DNA from 4 places in the Streptomyces sp. FXJ1.172 genome. Region 3 is predicted to be linked to each of the others. Evidence: riboswitches for the same ligand, from Rfam matches in the RefSeq annotation. Region 3 holds a riboswitch; each other region holds the start of a gene.

Evidence for each region. A riboswitch is a leader RNA that binds a small molecule or an ion and turns the genes downstream of it on or off. The one in region 3 is predicted to bind cobalamin.
Region 1: linked by a shared signal. The riboswitch ahead of A6P39_RS31605 (cobalamin biosynthesis protein) and the one ahead of A6P39_RS38620 (enoyl-CoA hydratase/isomerase family protein) in region 3 are both predicted to bind cobalamin.
Region 2: linked by a shared signal. The riboswitch ahead of A6P39_RS39900 (HoxN/HupN/NixA family nickel/cobalt transporter) and the one ahead of A6P39_RS38620 (enoyl-CoA hydratase/isomerase family protein) in region 3 are both predicted to bind cobalamin.
Region 4: linked by a shared signal. The riboswitch ahead of A6P39_RS16140 (ribonucleoside-diphosphate reductase subunit alpha) and the one ahead of A6P39_RS38620 (enoyl-CoA hydratase/isomerase family protein) in region 3 are both predicted to bind cobalamin.

What each region holds. Positions count from the first base shown of each region.
Region 1 is NZ_CP119133.2:7,035,306-7,042,265, reverse strand. It holds gene A6P39_RS31625 (class II aldolase/adducin family protein) at 1-251, opposite strand, end outside; gene A6P39_RS31620 (lysozyme) at 521-1,276, shown strand; gene A6P39_RS31615 (inorganic phosphate transporter) at 1,441-2,712, shown strand; gene A6P39_RS31610 (hypothetical protein) at 2,747-2,974, shown strand; cobalamin riboswitch at 3,174-3,316, shown strand; gene A6P39_RS31605 (cobalamin biosynthesis protein) at 3,418-4,380, shown strand; gene A6P39_RS31600 (cobyric acid synthase) at 4,377-5,921, shown strand; gene cobN (cobaltochelatase subunit CobN) at 5,918-6,960, shown strand, end outside.
Region 2 is NZ_CP119133.2:8,869,689-8,876,648, reverse strand. It holds gene A6P39_RS39930 (phytanoyl-CoA dioxygenase family protein) at 1-79, opposite strand, end outside; gene A6P39_RS39925 (helix-turn-helix domain-containing protein) at 183-1,121, opposite strand; gene A6P39_RS39920 (peptidoglycan-binding domain-containing protein) at 1,255-1,755, shown strand; gene A6P39_RS39915 (helix-turn-helix domain-containing protein) at 1,739-2,665, opposite strand; gene A6P39_RS39910 (helix-turn-helix domain-containing protein) at 3,016-4,023, shown strand; gene A6P39_RS39905 (ArsR/SmtB family transcription factor) at 4,126-4,509, opposite strand; cobalamin riboswitch at 4,591-4,780, shown strand; gene A6P39_RS39900 (HoxN/HupN/NixA family nickel/cobalt transporter) at 4,808-5,917, shown strand; gene A6P39_RS39895 (NmrA family NAD(P)-binding protein) at 5,968-6,837, opposite strand.
Region 3 is NZ_CP119133.2:8,540,611-8,547,570, forward strand. It holds gene A6P39_RS38610 (alpha/beta hydrolase) at 1-194, shown strand, start outside; gene A6P39_RS38615 (DUF885 domain-containing protein) at 433-2,130, shown strand; cobalamin riboswitch at 2,259-2,388, shown strand; gene A6P39_RS38620 (enoyl-CoA hydratase/isomerase family protein) at 2,457-3,575, shown strand; gene A6P39_RS38625 (hypothetical protein) at 3,617-3,901, shown strand; gene A6P39_RS38630 (glycoside hydrolase family 88 protein) at 3,891-5,153, opposite strand; gene A6P39_RS38635 (ABC transporter ATP-binding protein) at 5,443-6,498, shown strand; gene A6P39_RS38640 (ABC transporter permease) at 6,495-6,960, shown strand, end outside.
Region 4 is NZ_CP119133.2:3,665,424-3,672,383, reverse strand. It holds gene A6P39_RS16150 (bifunctional albaflavenone monooxygenase/terpene synthase) at 1-499, shown strand, start outside; gene A6P39_RS16145 (ribonucleotide-diphosphate reductase subunit beta) at 580-1,593, opposite strand; gene A6P39_RS16140 (ribonucleoside-diphosphate reductase subunit alpha) at 1,593-3,962, opposite strand; cobalamin riboswitch at 4,089-4,213, opposite strand; gene mctP (monocarboxylate uptake permease MctP) at 4,397-6,013, opposite strand; gene A6P39_RS16130 (DUF3311 domain-containing protein) at 6,010-6,273, opposite strand; gene A6P39_RS16125 (polyprenyl synthetase family protein) at 6,416-6,960, opposite strand, start outside.

The sequences.
Region 1 (6,960 bases), 1.5 Mb from region 3:
ACGAGGGTGCCCAGCACCTGGTGGCCGCTGAGGTCGACGCCGGTGAGGTCGTCCGGGGCGAGCCGGTCGTAGGGGACACCCGAGGGGGTGACCAGTACGACGTCCCCGACGCGTGCCGAGACATTGCCAGAGGTGCCGACCACCAGCGCGTCGGCTACGCTGCGCCGCGCCGTCGCGACCACTGCCGCCCAGGCCTGTTCCAGTTCCGCCGGCGACCGTCCCTGCTCCGCGTCCCACCGCTGTTCAGCCATGCCGCGATCCTGCCAGGTGGCGGCCGCCGGGGGCGGGGGGCCGCCAGGCGCGGCGCGGGCAGGGCGCGCCCGCGCGGTTCCGGAGCGGCATCCGCAGCAGCCTCCCGAAGCAGTCCCGGGGCAGCCCCGAAGGACCCTCCGAAGCGCCCTCCGAATGGGCGTAAGTCGCCACGAATCGCCGTAAAGAGACGCCAATTCGGTGATCATCCGGCCTTGAATGATCCCTCTTGCTCGCCGGACGCCCCGCGTCCGCCGACCCGGGGAGACGCATGGCCAGTGAACGCACCCTTCTCCGTCGCCGCGCCGGTGTCCTCACGGCGGCGACGGCGGCGCTCGTCCTCGCGGGCACCGCGACCGCGGCGGCCGGCCCCCCGGAACTGGCTTCGGGATCTCTGCGGGGGCACGACGTCTCGTCGCACCAGCAGCACGTCGACTGGGCCGCCGCCCGCTCGAAGGGCGCGCGGTTCGTCTACGTCAAGGCGACCGAGTCCACGGGGTACCGCAACCCCTATTTCTCCGAGCAGTACGACGGCGCGCGCGGGGCGGGCCTGGTGCGGGGCGCGTACCACTTCGCGCTGCCGGACGAGTCCTCCGGCGCCCGGCAGGCCAAGTACTTCGTCCAGCACGGCGGGGACTGGCAGGCCGACGGCTGGACGCTGCCGCCCGCGCTCGACGTCGAGTACAACCCGTACAACAAGAAGCGCAAGTGCTACGGGCTGAGCAAGAAGCGGATGGTCCGCTGGATCCGGTCCTTCAGCGACGAGGTCAGGAAGGAGACCGGCCGCCGCCCGGTGATCTACACGACGAGCCAGTGGTGGAAGCTCTGCACCGGCAACAGCCGTGCGTTCTCCTCCGGAAACCCGCTGTGGATCGCCCGGCACGGCGACTCGAGCCCGGGGCCGCTGCCGGGCGGCTGGCGGTACTGGACGTTCTGGCAGTACGACATCCGGGGCGGCCTGCCGGGTGACCAGAATCTCTTCAACGGCCCGGCCGGCCGGCTGCGGAGCTTCGCGCGGGGCAAGTAGCCAAGGGGCGCCCGGGGTGCGCGCACCGAACGGGATCACACCGACGCCAAGCGGAATCCCGCCAACCCTCTCCGGACACCCCCAAGCCCGCCCCAGTTCACCTTCCGTTCACCCAGGTTGCCTACGTTCAACCTCCCAACGACCTCGAACGATTGCCTGGGTAAATGGAAAGCTTCTCGCTGATCCTCGCGATTGTGGTGGTAACCGCACTCGCGTTTGATTTCACGAACGGTTTCCACGACACCGCCAACGCGATGGCCACCACCATCTCGACAGGCGCCCTGAAGCCCAAGATCGCAGTTGCCATGTCGGCCGTCCTGAACCTGGTGGGCGCCTTCCTCTCCGTGGAGGTCGCCAACACGATCTCCAAAGGTCTCGTCGACGAAAAGGGCATTCGTCCCGAGGTCATCTTCGCCGCGCTGGTCGGCGCGATCCTCTGGAACCTGCTGACCTGGCTGGTGGGCCTGCCGTCCAGTTCCTCGCACGCCCTGATGGGCGGCCTGATCGGCGCCACGGTCGCCTCCGCCGGCTTCGGTGCCGTGCACGGGGACGTGCTGGTGACCAAGGTGCTGCTCCCGGCGGTCGCCGCGCCGGTCGTCGCGGGCGTCGCGGCCATGCTGTCCACCCGGCTGTCCTACGGCCTCGGCGGCAGGACCGAGGGCGAGGCCTCCCGCAAGGGCTACCGCGTCGGCCAGATCGCCTCCGCCGGCCTGGTCTCCCTCGCCCACGGCACCAACGACGCCCAGAAGACGATGGGCATCATCACCCTCGCGCTGGTCGCGGGCGGCGCCGTCTCTCCCGGCTCGAACCCTCCCACCTGGGTCATCCTCTCCGCGGGCCTGGCCATCGCGCTCGGCACCTACATCGGCGGCTGGCGCATCATCCGCACCATGGGCACGGGCCTGACCGACCTGGAGCCGCGCCAGGGCTTCGCCGCCCAGACCAGCGCCGCCACCGCCATCCTGGCCTCCTCCCACCTGGGCTTCTCCCTGTCCACCACGCACGTCGTCTCCGGCGCGGTGATGGGCACGGGCGTCGGCCGCAAGGGCGGCGTGGTCCGCTGGTCCACCGCGACCCGTATGGCCATCGCCTGGGTCCTCACCCTCCCGGCCGCCGCGCTGGTCGGCGCGGGCGCCGAGTCCGTCACCGGCCTCGGTGACTGGGGCACGGCCGTGGTCGCCGTCTTCCTGATCGCCGCGAGCGCCGCGATCTGGAAGCTCTCCCGCCGCGAGGTCGTCGACCACACCAACGTCGTCGCCGCGGCCGATGAGCCGGCCGGCGTGGTGACCACCGCCATCGCCGCGGTGACCCCGCCGCCGGCGGGTGCGATCGGCGACGGCCTGACGGCCACCATCGCCGCCCCGGCCGCCGTCCCGGCCGCCGCCGAGTCCACGGCTTCCGCCGCCTCGGCCACGCCTCCGGCCGCCACCGTCTGACCCGCACCCTCTCCGGTTACAAGGAAGCATTCCCATGAAGATCGACTGGGCGGCCATCGGCTCCGTCTTCGGCGTCAGCCTCCTGGCCACGGTGGGCCTCGTGGTCCTGTTCACCCTCGGCGTCAGGGGCCTGACCCGGCGCGAGCGGGCCGCGGCCGAGGGCGACTCCGCCGCCCTCGCCGTCACCGGCGCCTACGTCTGCTTCGCGGCCTGCGCGGCGGCGGTGGCGTACGGCATCTACCTGATCGTCTCCAAGTCCTGACCGTCTCGGCGGCCTGGCCGTCGTCGCGCAGACCCGAGCGTCCGCGTGACCCGGCCGGGGCGCCGCGAACCCGGCATCGCCAAGGCTCCCCCTCCGCTCCTCGCGGAAGGGGAGCCTTCGCCGTGCCCAAGGGCCGCGGGCGCCCCGCGATGTGGGGATCGGCACACTCTCCCCCTGCAGGTCAAGGGCAGGTTGACGGCCGTTCCGGGCACGTGGTGGACTGCCCGGGCCATGTACGGCGGCAAGAGAGGAAGCCGGTGCGAATCCGGCGCGGTCCCGCCACTGTCACCGGGGAAGAACCCCCCGGGAGCCAGGAACTCTCACCGCCGAATCTCGTCGAACCAGGGCGCGGACACCCTGAGTGAGGACATCGATCGCCATGCCCGGCTGCTGCCGAAGGACCCGTACCAGGCCCGCTCCCGCTCCCACGGCCGGCTGAGCCGATGGGTGCCGATCGCTCCTACGCGTACGGCGCCGCCGCCGGCCTTCTCGGCGACCTGCTTCTCGGCGATCCGCGCCGCGGGCACCCGGTCGCCGTGTTCGGGCGCGCGGCCGGAGCCCTGGAAGGCGCGTTGTGGCACGACCACCGCGGCTGGGGCGCCCTGCACACCGTCGTGTGCGCGGGCGGCGCCGTCGCGCTGGGCACGGTCGCCGCACGCGCCGTGCGCCCCTCGCCCACCGCTTCCGCGGCACTGACCGCCACAGCCGTCTGGGCCGTCGTCGGCGGCACCTCGCTCGCCCGGGAGGCGCGCACCATCGGGCGGGCGCTCGCGGCCGGGGACGTCGAGGCGGCGCGGGCGCGGCTGCCGCACCTGTGCGGCCGGGACCCGCAGGCGCTGGACGCCGACGGGATCGCCCGGGCCGTGGTCGAGTCGGTCGCCGAGAACACCTCCGACGCCGTCGTGGGCGCCCTGGTGTGGGGCGCGGTGGCCGGGGTGCCCGGGCTGCTGGGCTTCCGGGCGGTCAACACCCTGGACGCGATGGTCGGCCACAAGTCCCCGCGCCACCGCCGCTACGGCTGGGCCTCCGCCCGCCTCGACGACGTGGCCGGCTGGCCGGGGGCCCGGCTGACCGCCGTACTCGCCGCCGTGGCCGGACCCGACCCGCGCGGCGCCCTGCGCGCCTGGAAGGCCGACGCCCGCAAGCACCCGAGCCCCAACGCCGGGCCCGTGGAGGCCTCCTTCGCGGGCGCGCTCGGCGTGCGCCTGGGCGGCACGCTCTCCTACGGCGGCCGCGTCGAGCACCGGCCCGTACTGGGCGGCGACACGGGCCGGGCCGTCCAGGTCACCGACATCGACCGGGCGGTGCGGCTCTCCCGCCGCGTCGGCCTGCTCGCGCTCGGCACCACGGTCGCCGCGCGCCTGATCATCAGCAGCGTCAAGAGCCCGAAGGGACGTGGGAAGTGAACGGGGGACTCCTCGTCGCCGGCACCACCTCCGACGCCGGCAAGAGCGTCGTGACGGCCGGGATCTGCCGGTGGCTGGTGCGCCAGGGCGTGAAGGTGGCGCCGTTCAAGGCGCAGAACATGTCGCTCAACTCCTTCGTGACCCGCGAGGGCGCGGAGATCGGCCGGGCCCAGGCCATGCAGGCCCAGGCGTGCCGGATCGAGCCGACCGCGCTGATGAACCCGGTGCTGCTCAAGCCGGGCGGCGAACAGAGCAGCCAGGTGGTGCTGCTGGGCAAGCCGGTGGGCGAGCTGAGCGCACGCGGCTACCACGGCGGCCGGCAGCAGCGGCTGCTCGGCACGGTGCTGGACTGCCTGGCCGAGTTGCGGGGCACGTATGACGCGGTGATCTGTGAGGGCGCGGGCAGCCCGGCCGAGATCAATCTGCGCCGGACCGACATCGTGAACATGGGGATCGCGCGGAACGCGCGGCTGCCCGTGCTCGTGGTCGGCGACATCGACCGCGGGGGTGTCTTCGCCTCCTTCTTCGGCACGGTCGCCCTGCTCTCGCCCGAGGACCAGGAGCTGGTCGCCGGGTTCCTGGTGAACAAGTTCCGGGGCGATGTCTCCCTGCTGGAGCCCGGGTTGGAGATGCTCCAGGGCCTCACCGGGCGGCGCACCTACGGTGTCCTGCCGTTCCGGCACGGGCTCGGCATCGACGAGGAGGACGGGATGGGGGTCCCCCCGCGCGAGCGAAGCCGAGCGTGGGGGAGGGTCTCGCTGCGCGGCACGGTCCGCGAGTCGGCCGTGACTCCGCCCGTCGGTGAGGACGTACTGCGGGTCGCCGTGTGCGCGATCCCGCTGATGTCCAACTTCACGGACGTGGACGCGCTCGCCGCCGAACCGGGCGTCGTGGTGCGGTTCGTGGACCGCCCGGAGGAGCTGGCGGACGCCGACCTGGTGGTGGTCCCGGGCACGCGCGGGACCGTACGGGCGCTGGAGTGGCTGCGGGAGCGCGGGCTGGCCGAGGCGCTCGTCGCAAGGGCCACCGAAGGACGCCCGATCCTCGGCGTCTGCGGCGGCTTCCAGATCCTCGGCGAGCACATCGACGACGAGGTCGAGTCGCGGGCCGGCGCGGTCCCCGGTCTCGGGCTGCTGCCCGTACGGGTGCGGTTCGCCCGCGAGAAGACCCTGACCCGGCCGCGGGGGGAGGCCCTCGGGGAGCGGGTCGAGGGGTACGAGATCCACCACGGGGTCGCCTCCGTAGAGGGCGGTGAGGCGTTCCTGGACGGCTGCCGGGCCGGCCACACCTGGGGCACGCACTGGCACGGCTCCCTGGAGTCGGACGGCTTCCGCCGGGCCTTCCTGCGCGAGGTGGCCGCTGCCGCGGGCCGCCGTTTCGTGCCCGCGCCGGACACCTCCTTCGCCGCGCTGCGCGAGGAGCAGCTCGACCGGCTCGGCGACCTGATCGAACAGCACGCGGACACGGACGCGCTCTGGCGGCTCATCGAGTCGGGCGCGCCGCAAGGACTGCCTTTCATTCCACCGGGAGCGCCCGCATGAGCACAGTGTTGTTGTTGTCCACGGCCGACACGGACCTGCTGGCGGCCCGTGCCTCCGGCGCGGACTACCGCATCGGCAACCCGACCCGGGTGGACGCCGGGCAGGAGCTGCCGGCGCTGCTGGCGGGCGCGGACCTCGCCGTCGTACGGCTGCTGGGCGGCAAGCGGGCCTGGGAGGAGGGGCTCGCCGCGCTGAAGGCGGCCGGGATCCCGACCGTGCTGCTGGGCGGCGAGGCCGTGCCGGACGCGGAGCTGATGGCCGAGTCGTCGGTGCCCGCCGGTGTCGTCGCGGAGGCGCTGAGGTACCTGGTCGAGGGCGGCCCGGCGAACCTGCTGGAGCTGTCCCGGTTCCTGTCGGACACCGTGCTGCTGACCGGCGAGGGCTTCGAGGAGCCGCGGAAGATGCCGGAGTACGGCGTCCACGGCTCGTACGCGGTACGGGACGGCCGGCCGACCGTGGGCGTGCTCTTCTACCGGGCCCACGAACTGAGCGGCAACACCGCCTTCGTGGACACCCTGTGCGAGGCGATCGAGGCGAAGGGAGCCAACGCCCTTCCGGTGTACTGCGGTTCGCTGCGCGGTGCGGACGCCGGGCTGTACGAGCTGCTGGGCAGGGCCGACGCGCTGGTGGCGACCGTGCTCGCGGCCGGCGGCACACACGCCTCCCAGGCCTCGGCCGGCGGCGACGAGGAGTCCTGGGACATCGGCGCCCTCGCCGACCTGAACATCCCTGTGCTGCAAGGACTGTGCCTCACCTCCTCGCAGGCCGCGTGGGAGGACTCCGACGCCGCCCTGTCCCCCATGGACGCGGCGATGCAGGTCGCGATCCCGGAGTTCGACGGCCGCCTGATCACGGTGCCGTTCTCCTTCAAGGAGCAGGGCCCGGACGAGGTCCCGGTGTACGTGGCCGACCCGGAGCGGGCCGCGCGGGTGGCCCAGATCGCCCTGCGGCACGCCGAGTTGAAGCACAAGCCGAACGCGGAGAAGAAGGTCGCGCTGGTCTTCACGGCGTACCCGACGAAGCACTCCCGCGTCGGCAA
Region 2 (6,960 bases), 330 kb from region 3:
GCAGATCGCCCCGTACCACCTGTGGAACCACGACGAAGCCGCGCTCGGCGAACTCGTTGATCTGACTGTCGCTCAGCACGCGATCCACCCTAGAGGGGCAGTATCCGTGTCGACGAAGGGATTTTCCGTGTGAAGCCGAGCCTCGGCCGGTGACCGATACCGGCCCGCCGGGAACTGGGCGCCTACCGGCGGGTGGTGGCCGAGGCGGTGGCGGCCGGCGGGGACGAGGTGGGCGGGTTCGGGGGCTCGGTCAGATGCTGGGTGCCGCCCGGGGAGGTGCAGCCGTGCACCCCGGAGGTGAGCAGCACACAGGCCTTGGCAGCCGAGGGACTCGGGGCGGCGACCATCGCGCTGTAGGTGTCGGTGTCGTAGTGGACCTTGTTCTCGTACGTCCGGCCCCCCTCGCCGACGACCTGGGCGCTGTCGCCGGGGCGTCCCCAGCTGATCCGGGACCAGGCGGCCTTGCAGGCGTCGCTGTATCGCAACTCCACGTAGACCCCGGCGACCTTGTTCAGGGCGGACGTCCACGCGTCGCCACCGCAGCCGGCTTGTTTGGGGTCCTTGCCGGTGCAGCTGTCCGCGAAGCAGTTGACGTCGAGTTGTCTCGTCGAAGTCTTCGCCGCCGGCGCGCCGTCCGGGCCGGCGTGCGCGTGCGCGTGCCGGCCGATCGTGCTGAAGAGGGCGGTGCACGACGCGATGACAGCGGCCAGGGCGACCATGGACCAGATCAGCGCCCGCCTGCCGGGACGACGGACTGCGGGCGGCTCCCCTGCCTGCACGGCCGCGGCCGGCTCCGTCGTCGCAGCGGGTGCCTCGGGCTGCGGGTCCCGGACCCCGCGGTCCTGGGCTTCCCGGTCGTGCCAGGCAGTGTTCGCCAGTTCCCACAGTGCCACGAGCCGGGCGGGGTCGGCGTCGGCCAGCTTGCCGAGGGAAGCCACCGCGTGCTGCGGTGGCAGTGCCTTACCGTTGAGATAGCGTTCCCAGGAAGACCTGCTGTGCGGTGTGCGCCTGGCGAGGGCCGCGAGGCTCAGCCCGGCGCGGTCCTTCAACGCCCGTAATTCGACCACCAGATGGCGGACATCCGAGGCGAGAGCGTCGGGTAACGGCTGCCAGTCAGTCAAGCACGTCCTCCGGGGCCCCAGTGCCTTCTGTTCATCGTCTTCTTCCCCACCGTACCCACCGCGCCGCGGACTCGGAACACCGGTTTCACACAAGTCACCCCGGCGATGGGACAGTTGAGGATATGACGGTGTGATGGGCCGAGGTTCTGCGGCGCGCGCCGCACTGTGCGTACTGGTGCTGGCAGTGGTGTGCGCGGGAGCCGCGGGCCCGCGCGCACACCGGTCCGACGACCGCAGTGACGGCGTGCTCCTCGCCGGCGGGCTGCCTGCCGCGCAGCAGCTGGTGGCCGGCGGCACCCGGCGTAGCGACCTGATCGGCCTGTGGCAGAGCATGTTGTGGGCCGACGGATACACCGCACGCTCCGGCGTCACCTGCACCTACGACGACGCGACCGCCGGCGCCACGCGCGTCTGGCAGAGCAACCACCACCTGTCCGCGGACGGAATCGTCGGCGCGGCCACCTGGGGCGCGGCCGAGGAGCGTATCGCCCACGCGGGCTCATGGGTCGTCTACCAGGGGGAACGCTTCGCTCTCCCGCTGCGCCTGGACGAGGGCGGCGCGTACGAGGTCTACGACGCCGGGCGGTTCCACCGGCTGCGTACGGACGCCGTCACCCTCACACGCTGCCGGTGACCGCGTCGATCCAGCTGTCGTACCGCGCCACGCCGAGTTGGTGGCCGGCGACGACGACCGTGGCACGCGCCGCGTCCGGCCCGCTCCCGACCATCGCCGTGTACGCCCCGCCCCTGGCGGCCACTTGCTCATCGCCCCGGTTCGTGGTGATCCGTAACCCGACCGTCCCCGCCGGGGTCTCGACCTCCGCCCAGCTCGCCAGGCACGTCGGGCTGTACCGAAGCGTCAGGACTCGGCCGTACGCGCGCAGCCGGTGGACGGCCACGCTGTCGCGATCGCACCTCTCGCGGTAGGGGTCCAGGCCCCGGCAGCCGGCCGACCGGCACGCGGCGGCCGCCCCGTCCACCGCGCTGCGCAACGGCCACGGCCAGCCGGGTGCGCCGGCAGGAACACCGTCCGGCGGACGTCCGGCATCGGCTCCGGTGTCCCATGGCCGGGCGAGCAGGATGGCCGCCAGCAGCGAACAGACTGCGGCGACGGCGGAGAGTACGCCCGCGCGCGGCCCTGTGGGCTTCGAGCGGGGGCGCCGCTTCCCTTCCGGTGCCGGGCCGGTGACCGAAGTGACCGAAGTGGCCGGATCCGCGGCGCGAACTGCCGGACGCCGCAGGGCGGTTGCCGGGCCGGTGCCGCCGGTCTGGCCCGTCGGCGTCCAGGCGTGCGCTGCCGACTCCCACAAGACACGCAGGTACTCGGCATCGGCCTGCGCCAGCCGCCCCAGCCCCGCGACCGCCGGCCAGGGCGGCAGTCTCCGGCCGTTGAGGTAGCGCAGCCAGGAACTGCGGCTGTAGCCGGTCTTCGCGGCGACGGTCTCGGTGTTCAGCTCGCAGCGGTCGACGTACTGGCGCAGCTCTCGCACCAGCCGCACCACCTCGGCGGGCAGGTCACTCCGCAGCGGCTGCCAGCGTCCCACGACGGCATCCCCCTTCTCCGCACGGCCCACTATCTCACGGCTGTCCCGCCACGCCACCCGGCCACGGAGTGTCCCCGCAGGTCAGACGGTGGGACGTCCCGGGATTGACGCTACTTTCGGGCAGCGCTGGCCGGTGCCGTCAGCCCCGCACAGACTCGGGGTCAGCACCTGTGGGCAGCCGGGTCAGGTCGACGTGCGGGGCCGCCGCGCGGGCCGTCCCGTGGGAGGGGAGCGGGGCGGCGGGGCAGAAGGCCCCGCGCACGACAGGCCTTCGGTCCACGACACGTGCGGCCGGTCGCGGCGCCGCAGGTGCGCACGGCACTTCATGCACGCTTCAGGGGGATCGGAACATGATGGCTCACGGCGGTTCGGCCGGCCCGGACGAGCGTGAGACCGCGTACGGCACGGCGTCCGCCACCGGCACTCGCCTTCAAAAGCCCGCCGCCGGACAGCCCGGCACGAGTGCGGGCCAGCGGCACCACTTCGACCTCGGGCCGGTGCGGCTGTCCCTGCTGAGCCCGCCCGCGTCGCCGGCCGTGGTGGAGCTGGAGGCCCGGTGCGCCGCCAGTGCGCCGCGGACCTGGCACCTGGTCTTCGCGACGCGCGGGCCGCTGGTCGTCGACCGTGATGAACGGCTTGTCCGGTTGGACTCCGGCACCGTGATGCTGCGGGAGCCTTCCCTGTGCGTCCGGCTCTCGGCCGAAACCGCCGGTCCCCCGGTCCGGGCGCTGGTCCTGCATCTGCCCGAAGCGGCCTTGCCGCTGCCCGGCGCGGTGTTGCACGACGTGTCCGGGCGTCCCGCGCCGACCCGGTCGGGGCCCGCGGCCCTCCTGTCGTCCTTCGTGCAGGGGCTCGCCGCACACGTGCCGTCCGTCGATGCCCGGCACACCGCGTGGTGGGGCACCGCCGCGGTCAGCCTCGCGACGGCCTTCCTCGACAGCGAGACCGCATTCCTCCACGGCGAGACGGACCGGCACCCGTCCGAACCGGTGCGCCCCTCGCCGGCGGCCGTCCCCTCGGGACCGGACCTGCTGCTGCGCGAGATCAAGGCGTACGTCGCCGACCACTTACGCGACGCCGACCTGTCACCGGCCTCGATCGCCGCCGCCAACCACATCTCGCTGCGCTACCTGCACCACCTCTTCCAGCGGGACGGGCTCACCGTCGGCACGTTCCTGCGCGAAAGCCGCCTGGAACACTGCAGGGCGGACCTGGCCGATCCGTCCCAGGCGCAGCGCAGTGCGCGCGAGATCGCGAGGCGGTGGGGTTTCAGTGACGCCGCGGTGTTCAACCGTACGTTCAAGTCGGCCTACGGGGTGACGCCGGGCACGTACCGCAGGCAGCGATTGCAGCGGTGACCGGGACACCCGGCCGGGCGTGCGTGCACACCGATTGACCGAGCACGCATTAGCCCTGCGGCAGCCGGTCCAGGACCGATCGGTGCTCGGGCGGCCCAGGGCCTAGCGGAGCGGCGTACCGTCCGCTTCCGGCTCGCGGGACGTGCAGTGTTGCAGCAAGTCGGAGATCGGGCCGTCGACGAGCCGGTAGCGGACGATCCTGCCGTCCTTGTCGCCCTCGACGATGCCCGCGGTGCGCAGTAGGCGCAGGGCCTGGGAGACCGCGGTGTCCCGCATACCGGTGGCGACGGCCAGATCGGAGACGGCGATGGGTCCGGCCTCACGGAGGGCGAGCAGCAGGGACAGACGTCCGGGGTCGGAGAGCAGAGTGAAGCGATCGGCCCAGGCGCGCACACGCTCGGGCTCGCCGACGGCGGCGATGGCATCGCAGACCCTGTGGCCGTCGATGGTGCGCTGCCCGGAGCGTTCCGCGGGGACGAGATGCATGTACTCATCATCGCAGCCACCGGCACTCGAGCCGCGATATCTGATCAGTTGTGCAGGCTTGCAGGTACGAGCCGCCACCTTCTAGGGTGACAGGGCCGTGGTGTTCGGGAAGACCGGTGACAGCCCCTCAAAGGCTCAGTCCGGAGCGGCCCTCGCCACTGTGATCGGGAAGTTCTCGCCCCACGCGTTGCCACTGGCCTCACGGCCGGGAAGGCAGGGGCGGGAGCGTCGACCCGTCAGCCAGGAGACCGGCCACGGCATCACGAAGCTGATCCACGAGGTGCTGGAGCGTGACCGTATGACCCTGTCCCCAGGTGTGCCCGAAACCACCGCCGCCAAGTCGTTCCGCTGGCGCCGTGAGGACACCGTCCGAACCGCCGGCCTGCTGGCCGTGGTCGTCGCCCTGCACGTGGTCGCCTTCGGGATCCTCTTCTTGCTCGTGGTCCCTCATCACTACGAGGTCGGCAGCAAGGCGTTCGGGGTCGGCCTGGGCATCACGGCCTACACCCTCGGGATGCGGCACGCCTTCGACGCCGACCACATCGCCGCCATCGACAACACCACCCGCAAGCTGATGGCCGACGGTCAGCGGCCGGTGTCGGTGGGCTTCTGGTTCGCGCTCGGGCACTCCAGCGTGGTGGTCGCACTGGCCGCGCTGGTCGCCGGCGGCGCGAAGCTCGCGGGCACCTTGATGAACGACGGCTCCCGCACCCACCAGATCCTCGGCACGGTGGGCACCACGGTCTCCGGCGGCTTCCTGTACCTCATCGCCGCCCTCAACCTCGTGGCGCTGTTCGGCATCCTCCGCGTCTTCAGCGCCATGCGGGCCGGCCAGTACGACGAGACGGAGCTGGAGGCCCACCTCGACGCGCGCGGATTCATGAACCGCATCCTGGGCCGCCTCACCAAGTCCGTCCGCCGGCCCGGCCAGATGTTCCCGCTCGGCTTCCTGTTCGGCATCGGCTTCGACACCACGACCGAGGTCCTGCTGCTCGCCCTGGCCGGCAACGGCGCCGCCGCCGGCCTGCCCTGGTACGCCGTCCTGTGCCTGCCGCTCCTCTTCGCCGCCGGCATGAGCCTGTTCGACACGCTCGACGGCACGTTCATGAACTTCGCCTACCAGTGGGCCTTCTCGAACCCCGTCCGCAAGGTGTTCTACAACCTCACGATCACCGGCCTGTCCATCGCGGTGGCCTTCTTCGTCGGCACGATCGAACTGGTCGGCGTCCTGCACGACAAGCTCGGCCTGAGCGACGACGTCACCGGCTGGATCGCGGGCCTGGACCTGGACAACGTCGGCTACGTCATCGTCGGCCTGTTCGTGGTCGTCTGGGCCGCGGCGATCGCCTACTGGCGCCTGGCCAAGGTCGAGGAACGCTGGAGCGCCGGCGCGGCCGACGCCGGCTGAGGCTGCCATCGCGGCCGAGCAGCCGCCCTTCCGCTGAAGGGGCAGGTCACTCACAGTGCGGGGCGGAGGACGTCGTAGGCCCAGGCGGCCAGAGTGGTCGGTGTGGTGGTGCGCAGGGTTCGCGGCTGTTCCGGGACGAAACCGTCCCTCAGCCCGGTCGACATCCCGATGACTGCCTCGGCCAGGCCGGCGGACATCCCGGATGCGTGCAGCAGGTTCCGCATCGCGTCATCGCTGACACGCTCGGCACGCAGCGGGCGGCCGGTGGCGGCGGACACCGTCTCGGCGGCCTGGGGCCAGGTGAGGTCGGCCGGGCCGTGGACGGCCTGGACACGGCGTCCGGACCAGTCGGCCGACAGGAGGCGTGTCACGGCGACCTCCGCGATGTCGCGTGGCGCGACCCAGGGAAGGGCCTGGTCCAAAGGCAGGATCACCGGAATCGCGCCCGCCCGGACCGCATCGAGCTGGAGCATGAGGTTGGTGAAGAAGTAGCCGCACCGCAGGTGCGTAACCGTGGCGCCGAGGGCGTCGAGGGCCAGTTCGGTTCCTGCGAGGCCGTCGATCTCGCCGGCCCCGTGGCGCTTCTCGGCACCGACGCTGCTCTGGAAGACCGTCCGTTCGATGCCGTTCGCCCTGACGGCGCTCACCACGCTCGCCGTGGCCAGCTCATAGTCCGCGAGCGGATCGTCACCCGTCGACGGTGGGTCGACCCAGAACAGAGCGTCGACCCCGGCGGTGGCAGCGACGACGGCCTGGCGGTCGCGCTGGTCCACCGCGACCGCCTCGACCTCGCGCCGGACGGCAGCATCGAGCCGGCCGGGATCGCGCGCGAGGACCAGCGGACGGATCCCGGCTCTCAGGAGCATGGAGACGACGTGGCGCCCGACGTTTCCGGTGGGCGTCGTGACTGCTACGCGCATGGCATGGTGTCCCTTCTACGGCTTCCAGCACGACACTACGGGCCAATCCGGACACCTCATGTCCCCTATTTCCATGGGCTCACCGACCCTGACAGAACCCGTGGCCGGATCTCCGCGCACCAA
Region 3 (6,960 bases):
AGACGTTCCGGGACGAGGCCGTCGCCTATGCCGACGCGATCTGGCGGGCCGGGGGCCAGGCCGAACTGCACGTGTGGCCCGGCGCCTACCACGGCTTCGACACCTTCGCACCTCTGGCGGCCCTCAGCCGGGACGCCCGCGACGCCCGCACCCGCTGGCTGCGGCGCGTCCTCGGGCGGCCCGCAGACAGCTGAACAGGAGCCGCCGGGAGGGCAGTTGACCGCCGCGCTCCCCGTAACCCGTCCGTAGGACCATGGCGTCGTGCTCGGGGGTACGGCCCGCTGACCGACCAGCCGCCGTACTGCTGACCCCGCAGCGGCAGAGGCCCCCTCCCGGCGCCGTCCCCGAGACCGCCGGGCGCGTGATCAGGGGCGGCCGAAAGCAGAAGCGGGCCGCTGACAGCGTCCGCGACGGTACGTCAGCATGACGGCCATGGCCGACATGACGAACACTCCGCGCCGGATCGCCGACGACCACGTCGCACAGGTCGCCGCCCTCGACCCGATGACCTCGACCCGGCTCGGCCTGCACCCCGAGGACGACCGGCAGCCGGATCTCTCGCCCGAGGGGTCCGAGGCGCTCGCCGACGTGGCCCGGCGCACCCTGTCCGCGCTCGACGCCGCCGAACGGGACGGCGAGAAACGCGGCATCGTGTTCGAGGAGGCCGAGCGGAACTGCGCCCGGCTGCTGCGTGAACGGCTGACCGCCGAACTCGTCGTGCACGAGGCGGGCGACGAGTTCCGCCAGCTGCGCAACGTCAACTCGCCCCTGCACAAGGTGCGCGGCATCTTCACCCTGATGCCCACCGAGACCGACGAGCACTGGGCGGCCGTGGCGGGGCGGCTGCGCAACCTGCCCGCCGCTCTGGACGGCTACCGGGCCACCCTGTCCGAGGGCATCGTCCGCGGACTGCTGTGCGCGCCCCGCCAGGTCCACGCCGTGACCGGGCAGCTCGCCGCATGGACCGGTCAAGAGGCCGACGGCGCAAGCTGGTTCGCCACCTTCGTGGCCCCCGGCCCGGACCGGCTCAGGCCTGAGCTGGACGACGCCGCCGACCGGGCGACGGCCGCCGTGGCCGGCTTCCGCGACTGGCTGCTCACCACCTACCTGCCCGCCGCGGACGGCACCCCCGACCCCGTCGGCCGCGAGCGCTACCTGCGCTCGGCCCGCTGGGCCACCGGCGCCGCCCTCGACCCGGCCGAGGCCTACGCCTGGGCCTGGGAGGAGTTCCACCGCACGCACGCCGAGATGCGGGCCGAGGCCGACCGCATCCTCCCGGGCGCCACCGTCCGGGAGACCATGGACCACCTGAACCGGCACGGTCACGCCATCACGGGCGAGGAGAACATCCGCGCCTGGCTCCAGCAGATCATGGACGAGGCGATCGACGCCCTCGACGGCACCCACTTCGACATCTCCGGCCCCATCCGCAGGGTCGAGACCTGCATCGCACCCCCGGGCAGCTCGGGTGCGCCCTACTACACCGGCCCCAGCCTCGACTTCGGCCGCCCAGGCCGCACCTACCTGCCCACCCTGGGCCAACAGACGTTTCCCACCTGGGAGATCGTCAGCACCTGGTACCACGAGGGTGTGCCGGGGCACCACTTGCAGACCGCCCGCTGGACCGCCGCCGCCGACCGCCTGAGCACCTACCAGATCACTCTCGGCGCGGTCAGCGCCGACAAGGAGGGCTGGGCCCTGTACGCGGAACGGCTGATGGACGAGCTGGGCTTCCTCACCGACCCCGCCCGCCGCCTCGGCTACCTGGACAAGCAGATGCTCCGGATCATCCGCGTGATCATCGACATCGGCATGCACCTGGAACTCACCATCCCGGCCGGCTCCGGCTTCCACCCGGGCGAACGCTGGACCCCGGACCTCGCCACCGCGTTCATTGCCGCCCACCACGGCAGCGAGACGGCGCGCCGCACCAGTGAGATCGACCGCTACCTCGGCTGGCCCGGCCAGGCCATCGGCTACAAGCTGGGTGAGCGAGCCTGGCTGCAGGGCCGCGACGCCTGCCGTCGCCGCCTCGGCGCCGGCTTCGACCTGCGCACCTGGCACACCGGGGCTCTCACCCTGGGCTCGCTCGGCCTCACCGACCTGGCGGGCGAACTCGCCTCGCTGTGAGGCGCCGTCAGGGCGACGGCCGGCCGAAGGCGACCGGTCCAGTGGTCCCGCTCGGCGAAGGCGGCGGATTCGTCGACATCGACCCGGGTGATCCTCTTGGCCGACCAGAAGCACGAGTCCTCGCTGCGTTCCAAGTCGTAGTGTTCGGGCCGCCAAGGCCACCCCGGCACCGTGGGAAGCCGGTGCGATCCCGGCACGGTCCCGCCGCGCCTCGGCGAGTACGGCACTGAGAAGATCGTTCGAGACCTGCGGGTGCACCGGAGTCCGGAAGGAACGATCGAGATCATGCGCGTCAACGTGGCCCGTGGCCTGACGGAGGTGCTCGGATGACCGGCACCACGGGAACCGGTCTGCCGCACTCCGGCGAACCGGTCCTGTTCCACACCGCCGGCCGGGCCGCCCACATCACCCTGAACCGGCCCAAGGCCCTCAACGCCCTCAACCACGAGATGGTGCGCCGCATCGACGCGGCGCTGACCGCCTGGGAACACGACCCGGCGGTGGAGACCGTGGTCATCACCGGCGCGGGGGAGCGCGGCCTGTGCGCGGGCGGCGACATCCGCGCCGTCCACGACGACGCGCGCGACGGGGACGGCACCGCCTCGGCCGCGTTCTGGCGTGACGAGTACCACCTCAACGCCCGCATCGCCCAGTATCCCAAGCCGTACGTCGCCGTGATGGACGGCATCGTGATGGGCGGTGGGGTCGGCCTCTCCGCGCACGGCAGCGTCCGGATCGTCACCGAGCGGTCACGGATCGCCATGCCGGAGACCGGCATCGGATTCGTCCCCGACGTGGGCGGCACCCACCTCCTCGGGCTGGCACCCGGTGAGCTGGGCACCCACCTCGCCCTGACCGGCGCGCAGATCGGCGCCGGTGACGCCCTGCTGTGCGGGCTCGCCGACCACTACGTACCCTCCGCCGCACTCCGGGACCTCGTGGACGACCTCGCGGCCATCTCCGTGCACGACGCCCTCGCACGTCACGTACAGCCGCCGCCGCAGGGGGAGCTGGCCGAGCGGCGGGAGTGGATCGACCTGTGCTACGGGACCGGCACGGTCGAGGAGATCCTCCGCCGGCTGCTCGCTCACGGCGACCCGGGCGCGAAGGAGGCGGCCGAGACCCTGCTCGCCAAGTCGCCCACCGCCCTGAAGGTCACCCTGGCTTCGATGCGCCGCGCCCGGCGCCTCGGCGTGCTGGAGCGGGTGCTCGACCAGGAGTTCCGCGTCTCCTGCGCCGCCCTGAGCACCCCCGACCTGGTGGAGGGCATCCGCGCCCAGGTCATCGACAAGGACCGCAGTCCGAGCTGGTCTCCGGCGGCCCTCGCCGAGGTCTCCGACGCCGATGTGGACCGCTTCTTCGCCCCGCTCGGCGACCGCGAACTGGGGCTCGCCGGGCCGAACGGGAACAATTCCCGCACGTCGCGCGCTGTTCGTGACAAGTGATGGCTGGTGCCGGAACCGACCGGCAAGGGAGCGTGAGACCGATGACGACGGCAGACGGCGGCCGTCTCGGGCGGGCCGAGGACAGTCGGGCGGGCGAGTCCCGTCTCGTGACCACGTGCGGACGCAGCATCGAGGTACGGCACCTGCGCCTCGGACGTCCGGACCGGCCCGTCGGCCGGATCGCCCTGGCCGTGGGGGAGGACCGGGGCGGCGAGCCGGGCGTCTGGGCGGCACTCACCCCGCAGGAGGCGCGCGGCCTGGCCCGCATGCTGCTCGTGGAGGCCCGTGCGATGGAGCGGTCCGCGGAAGGCGCGTTCAGCGGTTGATCTCCGTGGCGGTGGAGGTGGCGGTGGCCGTGGTCGACAGGTCGATGGCCCGGTCGACGTCCTGCGGCTGCAGCACGCGCAGGATGCCTTCCAGCAGGTAGTAGTCGGCGTACGGCAGGGAGACCTCGATGCCGTCCTCTGCGGGGCGGTTGCGGGTGCAGCGGGCGACGATCGCCTCCGCACGGGTGGACCTCGTCGTCAGGCAGGTCTCCGAGAGCGCGGTGAGGATGCGCAGCGCGATCCGCCGGTACTCCGCGCTGCCGGTCGCGGCGGACAGGTCGAGCAGCCCGCAGGCCATCACGGCACCCGCCGACGCGTCCTTGATGTCATGGGGCTGCTGCGGCGCGCGGTAGTCCCACACGGGCACGTGGTCCGGAGTCAGCACCCCTGTGGCGTAGTCGGCGAGTCTGCGCGCCGTGGAGAGGAACGGCTGATGGCCGGTCCGGCGGTACATGGTGGTGAATCCGTAGATGCCCCAGGCCTGTCCACGCGACCAGCAGGAGGAAGGGCTGTAGCCCTGGACGGTGTTCGGGCCGATCGGCGCGCCGGTTGCCGGGTCGAAGTCGAAGACATGGGGAGTCGAGCCGTCGGGGCGGGGAAAGTACCGCTGCGCGGTCTTGGCGTGCTCCACGGCGACGCCGAGGTATTTCTCGTCCCCCGTCCGCCGGCCGGCGAAGGCCAGCAGGTCGAGGTTCATCATCGTGTCCATGATGACCCGGCCCGCGTTCTGCGGGTCGTCCAGCGCTCCCCAGGCCCGGATGAAGCGCCCACGCGGGTTGTAGCGCTTGATCAGTGAATCGGCCGCTTGCACGGCGCCCGCGCTCCAGGTGTCGTCACCCGTCAGCCGCCAGGCGGTGACCCAGGACGGACAGAAGAGGAAGCCGAGGTCGTGGGTGGTGGTGTCGTACCGGCGGGGAGCGAGCCTGCGGGCCGAGTCCAGCGCCAGCCTGCGGAACACATCGTCGCCGCTGCGCAGGTACGCCATCCACAGGGTCCCCGGCCAGAACCCTCCCACCCAGTCGCCGTCCTTCGAGAAGACCCACTTCTCGAACTTCGTGCCGATGGGAAAGGCGCTCACTCCCGGCGCGACGGCGCGCAGCTTCTCCACCGCGTAGTCCGCCGCCGCCTCGAGCGTGCGGGTGTCCGAGGCCGGCACCCGCTCGCCCGAAGTCTGCGCGGCCTGTGCCGGACTGGCGGCGGTCGCCGTGGCGCCGGCTGCCACGGCGAGCACGGTACGCCGGGAAATGCTCATGGGTGGCCTCCAACTCAAAGGTGTGGCAGGGGCGTTGAGCGAGTCTGGCACGGCTGCGGCGTCCACGTACACCCACGTGTGCCAAGTTCATATATGTGAATTCTCACTCTGGTCCTGACGCACCCAACTTCCCCTCACCGTAGGTCAGTTGGGGCACAGCCCGGCACACTGAGCGCCACCCGGAGCGGGTGTGCCGGTCGGCTTCCGTTCCCCTAGCGTTCAACCGGCCACCCCTGTCACCGTTGTGTGCCCTCCTTAACCTCCTTGAGGCTTGTGAAGGAAGGGGCTCATGGACACACTCCTCGCGATCCGGGCGCGTGGGATCACCAAGTGTTTCGGCGAGGTCGTCGCACTCGAAGGCATCGATCTGGATGTGACACAGGGTCAGATCCATGGCCTGGTCGGACCGAACGGCGCCGGCAAGACGACCTTGCTCGGCCTGCTGCTCGGGCTGGCCGTCGCCGACAGCGGGAGCCTGGAGATCCTCGGTGCGCCGGTCGGACGGGCGTACGCCGCTCCCGACGCAGTCGCCGGCTTCGTCGACGGGCCGGGACTCTACCCTTCGCTCACCGCGCGGCAGAATCTCGCCGCGCTGGCCGCACTCCGCGGCGCCGACGCCCGAACCGCGGGCGTCGACGCCGCACTCGAGCAGGTCGGACTCACCGACGTCGCCGACGACAAGACCCGTGGCTTCTCGCTGGGCATGCGCCAACGGCTCGGGCTCGCCGCCGCCCTGCTCACCAAGCCCCGGCTGCTCGTTCTGGACGAACCGTCCAACGGCCTCGATCCGGCCGGCAAGAGACACGTCCACGGCGTCCTCAACCGGCTCGCCGCGCAGGGCACCAGCGTCGTGCTCTCCAGCCACCGCATGGACGACCTCGAGGCGCTGTGCTCCGAAGTCACCATTCTCGCCACGGGACGGGTCGTCTTCTCCGGCCCACTGAGCAAACTGGCCGCCGAGAACCGCGAACTCGACTACCGGCTCGTCACCTCCGACCCACAGGCCGCCCGCCGACTGGCCGCCGAGGCACCCGGGATCCGGACGGTGGACGGCCCCGGAGTCGAGGCGCTCGTCGTACGGGCGCTGGTGCCCGACCTCGACGAACTGGTCACACGGCTCGTGGGCGCGGGCATCGCACTGCGCGAACTCGCCCCCGTGGTGTCCCCGCTCGAGGCCGCGTTCCTCGCCCTCACCGAACAGCAGAAGAGCGACGGCGAGCAGCGCAAGACCGTGGCCGAAGAACGGAAGACCGTGGCAGGGCAGCGGAAGCCCGGTGCCGAACGGCGGGAGACGGACCCCGGCCGGCGCCAGGCGGGCGCCGGGCAGCAGGAGGCCGGCCGATGACCGCGACCGTCGTCGCCCCCGGCCGCAGGGCCGGCACCGGCCGTGTCTCGGTGGCCCGGGGCTACCGCTTCGAACTCGTCAAACTCGTCTCGCAGTGGCGGATCCGGCTGCTGGTCCTGGCCTGCTGGATCGCCCCGGCGCTCTTCGTCGCCGGAGTGAGCCAGCAGAGCACGCTGCCCTCCGACACCCTCTTCGGCCGCTGGATGCTCTCCACGGGCTGGGCCGGACCCCTGGTGATCCTCGGTTTCTCGGGCACCTGGGCGCTGCCGCTGCTGACGTCCGTGGTCGCCGGTGATGTGTTCGCCTCCGAGGACCGGCTCGGCACCTGGCGTCACCTGCTGGTGGCGGTCCGCTCCCCGCGGCGGATCTTCGCGGCGAAGGCACTGGCATCGCTCACCGTGATCCTGCTGCTCGTGACCGGCCTGGCCGCCTCGAGCACGGTCGGCGGGCTCGTGGCGATCG
Region 4 (6,960 bases), 4.9 Mb from region 3:
CGCCGAGAAGGTACGGACCGAGGTCCAATCCGTGACCGGCGGCCGACCCGTCGCATTCGAGCACGTCCGCGCACTCACCCACACCAACAATGTCGTCGTCGAGGCCATGCGGCTCAGGCCGGCCGTATGGATATTGACGCGGCGTGCCGTGACCGAAACCTCACTCGGCGGCTATCGCATTCCGGCCGGGGCCGACATCGTCTACAGCCCGTACGCGATCCAGCGCGATGCCCGCTCCTACGACCGCCACCTCGACTTCGACCCCGACCGCTGGCTGCCGGAGCGGGCACGGCAGGTGCCGAAGCACGCCATGAGCCCCTTCAGCACGGGCAACCGCAAGTGCCCCAGCGACCACTTCTCCATGACCCAGCTGACCCTGATCACCGCGGCGATCTCGACGAAGTACCGCTTCGAGCAGGTCACGGGGTCGAACGACACCACCCGCGTGGGCATCACGCTGCGCCCGCACGACCTGCTGCTCAGGGCGGTGGAATGGTGAGGCACAACGCCTGATACCGGCGCGCGCTCACGCGGCGATCAGGCCGCGGAACGTGCGCCGGTAGGCGCTGCGGAGCAGGATCAGAAGTCCTCGTCCAGGTCGACCGTGCCCTCGACCGCGACCTGGTACGCCGACGGGCGGCGCTCGAAGAAGTTCGTCAGCTCCTGGACGCCCTGCAGCTCCATGAAGGAGAACGGGTTCTCCGAGCCGTACACCGGGGCGAAGCCGAGGCGCGTGAGACGCTGGTCGGCGACGCACTCCAGGTACTGGCGCATCGACTCGGTGTTCATGCCCGGCAGGCCGTCGCCGCACAGGTCGCGGGCGAACTGCAGCTCGGCCTCGACGGCCTCCCTCAGCATGTCGGTGACCTGCTGCTGCAGCGCGTCGTCGAAGAGGTCCGGCTCCTCCTTGCGGACGGTGTCGACCACGTCGAAGGCGAACGACATGTGCATCGTCTCGTCGCGGAACACCCAGTTGGTGCCGGTGGCGAGACCGTGCAGCAGACCCCGGCTGCGGAACCAGTAGACGTAGGCGAAGGCGCCGTAGAAGAACAGGCCCTCGATGCACGCGGCGAAGCAGATCAGGTTCAGCAGGAAGCGACGGCGGTCCGCCTTCGTCTCCAGCCGGTCGAGCCGGTCGACCGAGTCCATCCACGTGAAGCAGAACTGCGCCTTCTCGCGGATGGACGGGATGTTCTCCACGGCCGCGAAGGCGGCGGCGCGGTCGTCCGGGTCGGGCAGGTAGGTGTCCAGCAGGGTCAGGTAGAACTGGACGTGCACGGCCTCCTCGAAGAGCTGACGGCTCAGGTACAGCCGCGCCTCGGGGGAGTTGATGTGCTTGTACAGCGTCAGCACCAGGTTGTTCGCGACGATCGAGTCACCCGTCGCGAAGAAGGCGACCAGCCGGCCGATGAGGTGCTGCTCCTCGGGCGTCAGCTTCGCGAGGTCGGCGACGTCCGAGTGGAGGTCGACCTCCTCCACGTGCCAGGTGTTCTTGATCGCGTCCCGGTAGCGCTCGTAGAAGTCCGGGTAGCGCATGGGACGCAGGGTCAGCTCGAAGCCCGGGTCGAGAAGGTTCTGAGGACGGTCGGACATTACTGGCAGGCCTCGCAGGACTCGGGGTTTTCCAGGGAGCAGGCGATCGCGTCGGGGTCGGCGGCCTGCTGGACGGGGATGGTCTTCGGGGACTGCGCCTGGGCCGCGCGGGCGATCCGGGTCGCCGGGCGGGAGCGCAGGTAGTACGTCGTCTTCAGGCCCGACTTCCAGGCGTACGCGTACATCGAGGAGAGCTTGCCGATCGTCGGCGTCTCCAGGAACAGGTTCAGGGACTGCGACTGGTCCAGGAACGGGGTGCGGGCCGCGGCCATGTCGATCAGGCCGCGCTGCGGGATCTCCCACGCCGTGCGGTACAGCGCGCGCACCTCCTCGGGGATCCACGCGAAGTCCTGCACCGAGCCGTTCGAGTCGCGCAGCGCCTCACGGGTACGGGCGTCCCACACGCCGAGGTTCTTCAGGTCCTGCACCAGGTAGGAGTTGACCTGGAGGAACTCACCCGACAGCGTCTCGCGCTTGAACAGGTTCGACACCTGCGGCTCGATGCACTCGTACACGCCGGCGATGGAGGCGATGGTGGCCGTCGGGGCGATCGCGAGGAGCAACGAGTTGCGCAGGCCCGTCTCGGCAACACGCCGGCGCAGCGCGTCCCAGCGCTCGGGCCAGGTCAGCTCCACGTCGTAGTGGTCCGGGTGCAGCACACCCCGGGCCGTACGGGTCTTCTCCCAGGCCGGCACCGGGCCGCTGCGCTCGGCGAGGTCGGCGGAGGCCTCGTACGCGGCGAGCATGATCCGCTCGGCGATCCGTGTCGAGAGGGCCTTGGCCTCGGCGGAGTCGAAGGGCAGACGCAGCTTGAAGAAGACGTCCTGCAGACCCATCGCGCCGAGACCGACCGGACGCCACTTGGCGTTGGAGCGGCCCGCCTGCTCGGTCGGGTAGAAGTTGATGTCCACGACCCGGTCGAGGAAGGTGACGGCGGTGCGGACCGTCTCGTCCAGCCGCTGCCAGTCGATGTCGCCGCTCGCCGTGTCGACGAACGCGCCGAGGTTCACCGAACCCAGGTTGCAGACCGCCGTCTCGCCGTCGTCCGTGACCTCCAGGATCTCCGTGCAGAGGTTGGAGGAGTGGACCACGTGGCCCGGCAGGGCCGTCTGGTTGGCGGTGCGGTTGGCCGCGTCCTTGAAGGTCATCCAGCCGTTGCCGGTCTGCGCGAGGGTGCGCATCATCCGGCCGTACAGCTCGCGGGCCGCGATGGTCTTCTTCGCCAGGCCCGCCGCCTCGGCCTTGCGGTAGGCGGCGTCGAACTCCGCGCCCCACAGGTCCACCAGCTCGGGCACGTCCGCCGGGGAGAACAGCGACCACTCGGCGTCGGCGTTGACCCGGCGCATGAACTCGTCCGGGATCCAGTGCGCGAGGTTCAGGTTGTGCGTACGGCGGGCGTCCTCACCGGTGTTGTCCCGCAGCTCCAGGAACTCCTCGATGTCGGAGTGCCAGGTCTCCAGGTACACCGCGGCCGCACCCTTGCGCCGGCCGCCCTGGTTCACGGCGGCCACCGAGGCGTCCAGCGTCTTCAGGAACGGCACGATGCCGTTGGAGTGCCCGTTGGTGCCGCGGATCAGCGAACCGCGGCTGCGGATCCGGGAGTACGACAGCCCGATGCCGCCGGCGTGCTTCGACAGCCGGGCCACCTGGTGGTAGCGGTCGTAGATGGAGTCCAGCTCGTCCAGCGGGGAGTCGAGGAGGTAGCAGGACGACATCTGGGGGTGCCGCGTGCCGGAGTTGAACAGCGTGGGGGAGGACGGCAGGTAGTCGAGGCGGCTCATGAGCCTGTAGAGCGCGGTGACCTCCTCGACGGAGCGGACGCTGTCGTCCTCGGCGAGGCCGCTCGCGACCCGCAGCATGAAGTGCTGGGGGGTCTCGATGACCTTGCGGGTGATCGGGTGGCGCAGCAGGTAGCGGCTGTGCAGGGTGCGCAGGCCGAAGTAGCCGAAGCGGTCGTCGGCCGCCACGTCGACCAGCGCGTCGAGGCGGGCCGCGTGCAGCCGTGCGAACTGGGCGGTGCGCTCGGCGATGAGGCCCTCGCGGTGGCCGACCGCGACGGACTCGGTGAAGGACGTCACGCCCTGCGAGGCGGCCTCGGCGCGGATGGAGAGGGTCAGCAGCCGGGCGGCCAGCCGGGAGTAGGCGGGGTCCTCGGAAATCAGCCCGGCGGCGGCCTCCGTGGCCAGCTCCCGCAGCTCCGCCTCGTCGGCGCCTGCCGACCGGCCGCGCAGCGCGGCGGCGGCGACCCGGCCGGGGTCGGCGTCGGGGAGGTCGGCGGTCAGCTCGGTCAGGGTCCGCAGCAACGCGGTACCGGGACCGTCGGTGTCCAGGCCGCTGGCTGAAGCCGGATCTGCTGGCGCGATGGTCACGTGGGACTCTCCCTCGCTCGGCACGGGGGCCTTGCGGAGGGCAGGGGGCAGCCACGAGCGCGCACGCGTCGCGTCCACCGGCCCATTCCACGAGGCCCGGACGTCGGAAGGCACCCGGGCCGGACGGCCGGGCGCACGCTGCCGGCAGGTCCTCGGACTGACTCCTGGGCGCGGATGCGCACAAGTACACCGTTGCGGGACAGTTCCGGATTCGCACCGGATTCCCCTGCGACGACAGCGAGGATGAGCATACATCTAGTGCCGGGCTGTCGTGGCACCCCCAGATGTTGTGTCTGTTGTGTGTTGCGCTGGCTTCAGAGCGTCAACTTGTGTATGACGAGCGGCATGCGGAACGGGCCGCCGTGGGTTCGTTCCCCGGCGGCCCGCTGCGGGTCGTTCGCGGTTGCTCGCGCAGTGCCCCTCCGGGGCGCGGCTCAGAGCACGGCGCCTGCCAGTTCCGTCTCGACCCCCGGCTCTCCCGCGTCCGCCGTGTAGTCCTCCGGCTTGGTCTCGTCCACGCCCTCGGGGGCCTTCAGGGCCTTGAGGACGAGGGTGAGGACCACCGTGACGGCCACGTTCAGGACGAACGCCGTGAAGCCGATGTAGCCGATCTCACCGATGCCCGGGATCTCCTTCGCCGAGCCGCCGAAGTGCTTCTGGGTCGGGGAGGCGACGCCGTACGCGGCGATCGTGCCGTAGAGCATGCCGACCGCCCAGCCGGCGAGCAGCGCCCAGCGGTGGAACCAGCGGGTGAACAGGCCGCCGACGAGCGCCGGGAAGGTCTGCAGGATCCAGATGCCGCCGAGGAGCTGGAAGTTGATCGCGACCGTCTTGTCCATGGTGAGGACGAAGGCCAGGGCGCCGACCTTCACCAGCAGCGAGACGATCTTGGAGACCTGGGCCTCCTGCTTCGGTGTGGCGTCCGGCTTGATGAAGTCCTTGTAGATGTTGCGGGTGAACAGGTTCGCCGCCGCGATCGACATGATGGCCGCCGGGACAAGCGCGCCGATGCCGATCGCCGCGAAGGCCACGCCCGCGAACCAGTCCGGGAACATGTCCTCGAACAGCTGGGGGATCGCCAGCTGGCCGTTCTTGACCTTGACCCCGGCCGCGATCGCCATGAAGCCCAGCAGGGCCAGCAGGCCGAGCATCAGGGAGTACAGCGGCAGGATCGTGGTGTTGCGGCGGATCACGTCACGGCTCTTGGACGACAGGGTCGCGGTGATCGAGTGCGGGTACATGAACAGGGCCAGGGCGGAGCCGAGGGCCAGGGTGGCGTACGTCCACTGGCCCGCCTGCGGCGGTGCGAGCGCGCCGCGCGGCTTGCCGGTGGCGGGGTTGACCTGGCTGAACGCGTGGCCCGCCTTGGCGAAGATGTCGTCGAAGCCGCCCAGCTTGACCGGGATGTAGATGATCGCCACCGCGATGACGATGTAGATCAGGGCGTCCTTGACGAACGCGATCAGGGCGGGCGCGCGCAGGCCGGAGGAGTAGGTGTAGGCCGCCAGCACACCGAAGGCGATCAGCAGGGGCAGGTCCTTCACGAACCAGTTGGTGTTGTCCCCGCCGCCGACGCCCATCACATCCAGCACCGCCTGGATGCCGACGAGTTGGAGCGCGATGTAGGGCATCGTCGCGAGGATGCCGGTCAGCGCCACCGCCAGCGACAGGCCCTTCGAGCCGAACCGGCCGCGCACGAAGTCGGAGGTGGTGACATAGCCGTGGCGGTGGCTCACCGACCACAGGCGGGGCAGGAAGGTGAAGATCAGCGGGTACACGAGGATCGTGTACGGCACCGCGAAGAAGCCGGACGCGCCCGCCGCGTAGACCGCCGCCGGTACGGCGACGAAGGTGTACGCCGTGTACAGGTCACCGCCGAGCAGGAACCAGGTGATCCAGGTGCCGAACGACCGTCCGCCCAGGCCCCATTCGTCCAGCGAGTGCTCGTTCTCGGCCTTGCGCCAGCGGGCGGCGAGGAAGCCCATGACCGTGACGGCCAGGAAGAAGAAGATGAAGACGCCGAGCGCGACGCCGTTGACCCCGTTCTTCACCTCGCCTCACCGCCCTTCCGGCCGGCGCGGGTGCGCTGGTCGCGCTGCCACAGCTGGTACGCCGTCATGGTGAGTGCGGTGGAGATCAGCACCCACAGCATCTGGTACCAGTAGAAGAACGGGATCCCGATGAACGCGGGGTCCGTCTTGGCGTACGAGCCGACCCACAGCATCGCCACGAAGGGCGCGACGAGACACAGGCCGATGATCACGCGGACCGGTGTCACCACCGGTGGTCTCACTTCTGGCGTATCGGACATGCCACGGCTCCGTCCCCTCGCTGATCACCTGGGTCATGCGATCACCTGTGTAATGCGCAGGCAATCTAGGTGACGGACGACCTCAGTGGAAGACCTCGTCCGGATTCCGGATCGCCGGTTCTCCCCCTGGGCGGCGGCGGGTTCAGAGGGTCTTCGTCACCACGAAGTCGCAGAGCGCCTCGAACACGTCGCGCGCCGGGGAGCTGGGCAGATCCCGGATCTCCCGCCGTGCGATGTTCGCCCACTTCTGCACCTCCGCGCGCGCCATGTCGATCGCCGGGTGCTCCTGGAGCAGACTCAGCGCCTCGGCGTGCAGGGCGGGGTCGGTCAACTGGCCGGAGCGGAGCAGCTCCACGAGCCGCTGGTCCGAGGGCAGCGACGAACGCAGCACGTAGATCATCGGCAGGGTGGGGACGCCCTCGCGCAGGTCGGCACCCGGGGGTTTGCCGCTCTCGCCGGCCGCGCTCGTGACGTCGAGCACGTCGTCCGAGAGCTGGTAGGCGACGCCCCAGGCCTCACAGGCCCGTCCGATGCGTACGGTGACGTCGCCGGGCGCGCCGGCGAGCATGCTGCCGAGTTCGCCGGAGGCGGAGAAGAGGGAGGCCGTCTTGTCGCTGAGGACGCCGATGTGGTGGTTGAGCCGGTCGGAGTCGGACTGCGGCCCGGCCGTCTCGGCGGACTGCCCCT